DNA from 2 places in the Kocuria sp. GQ42 genome. Region 2 is predicted to be linked to the other one. Evidence: riboswitches for the same ligand, from Rfam matches in the RefSeq annotation. Region 2 holds a riboswitch; the other holds the start of a gene.
What was found. Region 2 has a riboswitch for S-adenosylmethionine ahead of AC6CH6_RS07340 (bifunctional o-acetylhomoserine/o-acetylserine sulfhydrylase). Riboswitches for the same ligand answer to the same signal wherever they lie in the genome.
Positions count from the first base shown of each region.

Region 1: another riboswitch for S-adenosylmethionine. It lies ahead of AC6CH6_RS15370 (cobalamin-independent methionine synthase II family protein); the one in region 2 lies ahead of AC6CH6_RS07340 (bifunctional o-acetylhomoserine/o-acetylserine sulfhydrylase).

Region 1 covers NZ_JCAXEN010000007.1:261,773-265,553, forward strand. The annotation lists gene AC6CH6_RS15360 (IclR family transcriptional regulator) at 4-783, shown strand; gene AC6CH6_RS15365 (3-hydroxybutyrate dehydrogenase) at 860-1,624, opposite strand; SAM riboswitch class I at 1,818-1,921, shown strand; gene AC6CH6_RS15370 (cobalamin-independent methionine synthase II family protein) at 1,935-3,137, shown strand; gene AC6CH6_RS15375 (cobalamin-independent methionine synthase II family protein) at 3,178-3,781, shown strand, end outside.
Region 2 covers NZ_JCAXEN010000002.1:413,985-417,765, reverse strand. The annotation lists gene metX (homoserine O-acetyltransferase MetX) at 1-979, opposite strand, end outside; gene AC6CH6_RS07340 (bifunctional o-acetylhomoserine/o-acetylserine sulfhydrylase) at 976-2,388, opposite strand; SAM riboswitch class IV at 2,465-2,580, opposite strand; gene AC6CH6_RS07335 (VOC family protein) at 2,723-3,361, shown strand; gene AC6CH6_RS07330 (CPBP family intramembrane glutamic endopeptidase) at 3,385-3,781, opposite strand, start outside.

The sequences.
Region 1 (3,781 bases), on a different contig from region 2:
GTCATGGGACAGGAGCGGACGACGGGCCGGGGGACCCAGGTGGTCCACCGGGTGGGGCAGCTGCTGCGGGCCGTCGCGGGGCGGGAACGGGGCAGCACGGTGGCGGAGCTCGCCGCCGAGACCGGGCTGACCCGCCCCACCGTGCACCGGCTGCTCACGGGACTGGCCGAGGAGGGCCTCGTGGACCGCGACGCCGGGACCGGGGCCTGGCAGCTGGGCCCCGAGCTGTACGTGCTGGGCGCGGTGGCGGCCCACCGCTATCCGATCCGGGAGCTGGCCGGGCCCTCGCTGCGCCGGCTCGCGGAGGCCACCGGCGAGAGCGCGTTCCTCTCGGCCCGCCGGGGGCTCGAGACCGTCTGCCTGGCGCGCGTGGAGGGAGCCTTCCCCATCCGCTCCCACGTCCTCTACGAGGGGCTGCGACTGCCGCTCGGCGTGGCCTCGGCGGGGCTGGCGGTCCTGGCCCACCTCCCGGACGCGGAGGTGGACCGGGTCCTCGCGGCCACGGCCGGGGCCCGCGCCGAGTGGGGCCCGCTGCACACGCCCGAGCGGATCCGGGAGCTGCTCGCGGACGTCCGGCGGGAGGGCTTCGCCGTGAACCCGGGGCTGATCGTCGAGGGCAGCTGGGGCATGGCCGCCGCGGTCTTCGACGCGACGGGCGCGCCGGTCTACGCGCTGAGCCTCACGGGCATCGAGCCCCGGTTCAGCGGCGAGCGCCGGCAGCTCCTGGGCCGGGCCCTGCTCACGGAGGCCCACCGGCTCTCCCGGGAGCTGGGTCACCGCTGAGCGGCCCGGACCGCCCGGCGGGCCGTCCGGCCGCCGGACGCGGCGCCGCAGTGCGCCGCCGCGGCTCGGGGCGGGCTCAGCGCGCCGTCCAGCCGCCGTCCATCGTGTAGGAGGCCCCGGTGACCATGGACGCGTGCGGTCCGGCCAGCCACGCGACCAGGCTGCCGACGTCCTCCGGGTCCACGAGCTTCTTGATCGGCGTCTCGCCGAGCATGATCCGCTCCACCACCTCGGACTCGGGGATCCCGTGCACCCTCGCCTGGTCGGCGATCTGCTTCTCGACGAGCGGGGTGCGCACGTAGCCGGGGTTGATGCAGTTGCTCGTCACCCCGTGCGCCGCGCCCTCCACCGCGACGGTCTTGGACAGCCCCTCCAGGCCGTGCTTCGCCGAGACGTAGGCGCTCTTGTAGGGGGACGCCCGCAGCCCGTGCACGGAGGAGACGTTGATGACGCGCCCCCAGCCCCGCTCGTACATGTGCGGCAGCGCGGCGCGCACCAGCAGGAACGGGGACTCCAGCATCAGCACCAGGATCCGGTGGAAGTCCGCGGGGTCGAACTCCTGGAGGGGGGCGACCTTCTGGATGCCGGCGTTGTTGACCAGCACGTCGACCTCGAGGCTCAGCTCGGCGAGCGCCGCGGTGTCGAGCAGGTCGACGGCCCACGCGCGGCCGCCGAGTTCGTCCGCGACGCACTGCGCCCCGGCCTCGTCGACGTCGGCCACGACCACGTGCGCGCCGGAGCCGGCGAGGGCCCGCGCGGCGGCCAGGCCGATGCCGCTCGCGCCACCGGTGACGAGCGCCGTGCGGCCCTCGAGGTCCTGCTGCTGGGGCGTCTGGGACATGGGGGTCCTTCCTCTGGTCCGTCGTGCCCGCGGGGTGAGGGGGCACGGATCACCGCCACGGTATGTGATCCAGGCCATGTTCGCGAAGGACAGCTCCTCCCGGGAGTGCGCGCCGGGTCGCGTCACACGGCGTCATGTCCGTCATCCGGGCGCCGAATGGCGCAGCGCGCACGGGTGCGCTTGGATGACAGGGTCACCATCCAGAGCGGCCGAGAGATCTGGCTCGACGACGCCGCAGCAACCCGGGCGACGGCATCCCCGTCCCGCCTCCGGTGCTACCGCCAGGACCGATGGAAAGGACGCACGACCCATGCTGCGAAGCGCCGACCGCATCCGCACGACCCACGCCGGATCCCTCCCGCGCACCCCGGCACTGCTCGAGGCCAACCGGGCGAAGGGCGCCGTCCCGGGGGCGGAGTACGACCGGCTCCTGCAGGACTCGGTGGTCGACGTGGTCCGCCGGCAGGCCGAGCTCGGGATCGACGTGGTCAACGACGGCGAGTACGGCCACGTCATGGCCGCGGAGGTCGACTACGGCGCGTGGTGGCACTACATCTTCGCCCGGATCTCGGGCCTGACCCCCGGCGACGTGGACCTGTGGGAGCAGGAGCCGCAGCGCTCCTCGCCGGGCAGGGTGGTCCTGACGAGCTTCGGGGACCGCCGGGACCGCCGGCTGTTCCACGAGGCGTACACGGACCCCGCCTCGGGCATCACCACGGGCAAGCAGGCGCCGTTCCCCAGGATCACCGGGAAGCTGGAGTACACGGGCCACGCGGCGCTGGAGGCGGACATCCGCAACCTCAAGGCCGGGCTGCAGGCCACGGGCGCGAGCGAGGGCTACCTCGCCGCGCTGTCCCCGGGCTCGTGCGCCCGGCTGGAGAACACCCACTACGCGGACGAGGACGAGGTGCTGACCGCCTGCGCCGAGGTGATGCGCGAGGAGTACCGGGCGATCACCGACGCCGGGCTGATCGTGCAGATCGACGACCCCTCCATCGCGGAGAACTGGGACCAGGTCAACCCCGAGCCCGGCGTGGAGGACTACCTCGCGTTCACCCGCAAGCGGGTCGAGGCCCTCAACTACGCCCTCGAGGGCATCCCGGAGGAGCAGGTCCGCTTCCACCTGTGCTGGGGCTCCTGGCACGGCCCGCACACCACGGACCTCGGGTTCGAGCACCTGGTGGAGCTCATGCTCTCCATCAGGGCCGGCGGCTACAGCTTCGAGGCCGCCAACGCCCGGCACGAGCACGAGTGGAAGGTCTGGCAGGACCACGAGCTGCCCGAGGGCAAGGTCATCATCCCGGGGATCGTCTCCCACGCCACGAACGTGGTGGAGCACCCGGAGCTGGTGGCCGACCGGATCGAGCGCTTCGCCCGCCAGGTGGGCCGCGAGAACGTCACCGCCTCGACCGACTGCGGCCTGGGCGGGCGGATCCACCCGCAGATCGCCGCGGCGAAGCTCGAGGCCCTCGCCCGCGGGGCCGAGCTCGCCTCCCGCCGGCTCTGGTCCTGACCGGCCCCCGACCTTCCCGCAGATCCTCAGGAGGACACGCATGACCATGCAGAACACCGACCACGTGCAGACCACCCACGTGGGCTCCCTGCCGCGCACCGCGCGGCTGCTCGAGGCCAACCGGCGGCACGCCGAGGGCGCCATCACGTTCGAGCAGCTCACCGGCGAGCTCGCCGTGGGCGTCGAGGACGTGGTGCGCCGGCAGCGCGAGATCGGCGTGGACGTCGTCAACGACGGCGAGTACGGGCACACCATGTCCAGCGCGGTCGACTACGGCGCCTGGTGGAACTACTCCTTCTCCCGCCTCGGCGGGCTCACCCCGACCGACGAGGACCGCTGGGCGTCCACGGAGAAGAGGCGATCCTCGCCCGGCCACATCGTGCTCACGAGCTTCCCGGACCGCCGGGACCGCGAGCGCTTCCGGGAGGCGTACGAGGACCCGTCGTCGGGCATCCTCACCGGGCGCTCCTCGACCACGCAGCCCAAGATCACCGGGCCGCTGACCTACACCGGCCAGGAGGCGGTGGCCTCGGACGTCCGCAACCTCAGGGCGGCCATGGCGGCCACCGGGGCGCGGACCGGATTCGTGGCCGCCCTCTCCCCCGGCTCCGCGGCGCGCGTGACCAACGAGTACTACAAGACCG
Region 2 (3,781 bases):
GCGCCTCCTCGAGCGTCCCGCGGTCCCGGGCGACGTCGTGGGACATGAGCGTCTCGTTGACGGCGAGGTAGCTGTTGGCGTCGAAGCGGCCCGCCAGCTTGGACGCCTGGTGGTCGAGGTAGCTCTCCACCTGGTAGCGCCCCCGCCCGCCGGCGTGCGTGTCGATGACCTGCTCCTCGGCCTGCGGCGAGCGCCCGAACCGGTGGTGCAGCTCGTCGGCCGAGCGGTAGGTGATGTGGGCGATCCGCCGGGCCAGTCCCAGGCCCGTGACGGGCGGCGGGCCGTCGTAGTAGTCCCCGCCGCGGAAGTGCGGGTCCTGGCGGATCGCGAGGTTCTGCGCCTGGCCCCACGCGAGCTGCTCGGCGCTGGACTGGGCGCACGCGGCGACCACCGCGCACGCCCGGACACGGTCCGGGTGGGTCACGGCCCACTCCAGGGCGCGGGCCCCGCCCATGGAGCCGCCGATGACCAGGCGCCAGGCGTCGATGCCGAGGGCATCGGCCAGCGCCGCCTCGGCGTGCACGGAGTCCCGGACGGTGATGAGCGGGAAGCGGGAGCCCCAGGGGCGGCCCTCGGGGTCCACGCTCGGCGGCGCGGGGGTCGCCGGGCCCGTGGACCCGTAGCAGCCGCCCACGATGTTGGTGCAGACCACGAACCACCGGTCCGTGTCGATGGCGGCGCCGGGGCCGATCAGGCCCTCCCACCAGCCGCCGCTCTCGGCCGCGCGCCGCTCGGCCTCGGGGGCGCCGGGGCGGGCCCGGCCGGCCGCCACGTGGGTGTCCCCGGTGAGGGCGTGCTCGACGAGCACCGCGTTGGAGGCGTCCGGGGCGAGCGTCCCCCACGTCTCGTAGGCGATCCGGACGTCGGGCAGCCGGAAGCCCGACTCGAGCTCGAGCTCGCCGATCCCGGCGATCCGCGGCACGCCGTCCTCGCGGACGGCGGTCCCGGCGCCGGAGCCCCTCACGACCGTCACGGTCACTCCTGTCCTCCCTGCGCGGCCGCGGCCGCGGCGAAGCCCTGCTCCAGGTCCGCCAGGATGTCGTCGATGTGCTCCAGGCCCACGGACAGGCGCACGAAGCCGGGCTCCACGCCGGCGGCCAGCTGCTCCTCGGGCAGGAGCTGGCTGTGCGTGGTGGACGCGGGGTGGATCACCAGGGAGCGCACGTCGCCGATGTTGGCGACGTTCGAGTGCAGGGTCAGGGCGTCCACGAAGGCGGCCCCGGCCTCCCGGCCGCCGTCGAGGACGAAGCCCAGGATCGACCCGGCGCCCCGGGGCGCGTACTTCTGCGCCCGCTCGTGCCACGGGGAGGACTCCAGCCCGGCCCAGGACACCGAGCGCACGTCCTCGCGGGCCTCGAGCCAGCGGGCCACCGTCCCGGCGTTGGCCACGTGCCGCTCCATCCGCAGGGACAGCGTCTCGATGCCCTGCTCGATGAGGAACGCGTTGAACGGGGAGATCGCCGAGCCGAGGTCGCGCAGCAGCTGCACCCTGGCCTTGAGGATGTAGGACAGGTTGACGCCGAAGGGCCCCTCGGCGCCCAGGGCCTCGGCGTAGACGAGACCGCCGTAGGACTCGTCCGGCTGGTTGAAGCCGGGGAAGCGATCCGGGTAGCGGCCGTAGTCGAAGGCCCCGGAGTCCACGATCACGCCGCCGATGGCGGTGCCGTGCCCGCCGAGGAACTTGGTGGCCGAGTGCACCACGACGTCCGCGCCCCAGCGCAGGGGCTGGATGAGGTAGGGGGTCGCCACGGTGTTGTCCACGATGAGCGGGACCTCGTGGTCGTGGGCGATCCCGGAGACCGTCTCGATGTCGAGGACGTCGTTGCGCGGGTTCGGGATCGTCTCGGCGAAGAAGGCCTTCGTGTTCGGCCGGACCGCCCGCCGCCACGCCTCGGGATCGTCGGGGTCGGAGACGAAGGTGGTCTCGATGCCGAGCTTGGGCAGCGTGAACTTGAAGAGGTTGTAGGTCCCGCCGTACAGGCTGGGGCTGGCCACGAGGTGGTCGCCCGCGCCGGCGACGTTGAGCACGGCGAACGTCGTCGCCGACTGCCCCGCGCTGAGCATGAGGGCACCCACGCCGCCCTCCAGGGCGGCGATCCGGTTCTCCACGACCTCCGTGGTCGGGTTGCCGATCCGCGTGTAGATCGGGCCGAGCTCGGCGAGCGCGAAGCGGTCGGCGGCGGCCTGGGCGTCGGGGAAGACGAAGGACGTGGTCTGGTGGATCGGCAGGGCGCGGGAGCCGGTGACCGGGTCGGGGCTCTGCCCCGCGTGGATCTGCCGGGTCTCGAAGGCCCAGCCCCCGGGGTTCTCGGGGGTGGGGCGCTCGGCCGCGGCCACGTCGGTGCGGGCGGCGGAGGCGTCGGTGCTGGAGGCGGGGAGATCGGACATGCCGTGGGACTCCTTGTGGATCTCAGGGGTCCCGTCCCGGCCGAGGCGGTGCGGCCGGGAACGGCCGGGCGCCGGGGACCCGCGCTTGCTCGCTCGCCGGTCGCGAGGAGCCTGGTCTTCACCCAGGGCACCCCACCGCGGTGGAGGGTTGCCGGCCAGCTAGCTGGGGCTTGGACGCTGGCGCTCATGACCTGGACAGCATTCTCCGGATCAGGGCCGCGCGGCGTCAAGCCGGGGCCGGGCGTGACGCTCCGGCAGGGGTGTCGCCCGCACGGTGCCCGGCGCGTCGCGGACCGATTTGGAGACGAAACTCACAGGGTGCCACGATGTGCCCATGAGAGTCGACCACGTGTCCTACGCCTGCCGCCCGGAGGGCCTGGAGGCCACCACCGAGCGCATCGCCGACCAGCTCGGGATCGAACCGGTCAAGGGCGGGGTGCACCCCCGCTTCGGCACCCGCAACATGATCCTGCCGCTCACGAACCACCAGTACGTGGAGGTCGTCGAGGTCCTCCAGCACCCGGCGGCGGAGAAGGCGCCCTTCGGGCAGGCCGTGCGCGCGCGGTCCGCCGCCGGCGGCGGCTGGCTGGGCTGGGTCGTGGAGGTCGAGGACCTCGCCCCCTTCGAGCAGCGCCTGGGGCGCCGCTCCGTGCCCGGCCACCGGGTGTTCCCGGACGGCCGGTGCCTGGAGTGGCACCAGATCGGTGTCAAGGGCCTGATCGCCGATCCGCAGCTGCCGTTCATGATCCACTTCGACTCCGCCCCGGAGATGCACCCGTCCCAGGCGCGGATCACGGACGTCGGGCTCGCGGGGATGGCCATCGCCGGAGCCCCGGAGCGGGTCACCGAGTGGCTGGGCGCCCCCGTCGAGACCGCGCTCGAGGACCTCGAGGTCGACTGGCGCTATCCGGACGGCACCCCCGGGGTGCTCTCCGTCACGTTCAGCACCCCGGACGGCGCCGTCACCATCTGAGCCCGGGCACCGTGGGGCGGGGCTCAGCCCAGCAGCCGGGCGGCCCCGAGGAAGCCGACGGCGTCCAGCAGGAAGTGCGCGACGACGAGGGGCGTCACCCGGCCGGTGCGCCGGTAGAGCTCCGCGAAGACGAGGCCCATCACCACGTTGCCGAGGAAGGGCCCGATCCCCTGGTAGAGGTGGTAGCTGCCGCGGAACAGGGCCGTGACCACCAGCACCACCGGCCAGCTCCACCCGATGCGGGTCAGCCGGTCGGTCAGGAACGCGACCACGACGACCTCCTCGACCAGGGCGTGGCGCACGGCCGAGAGCAGCAGCACGGGCACCGTCCACCAGTGCGCTGCGAGCCCGGACGTGGTCACCTCCGCGGTGACGCCCAGGGCCCGGCCGGCGCCGTAGAGCGCCAGCGTGCCCAGGCCC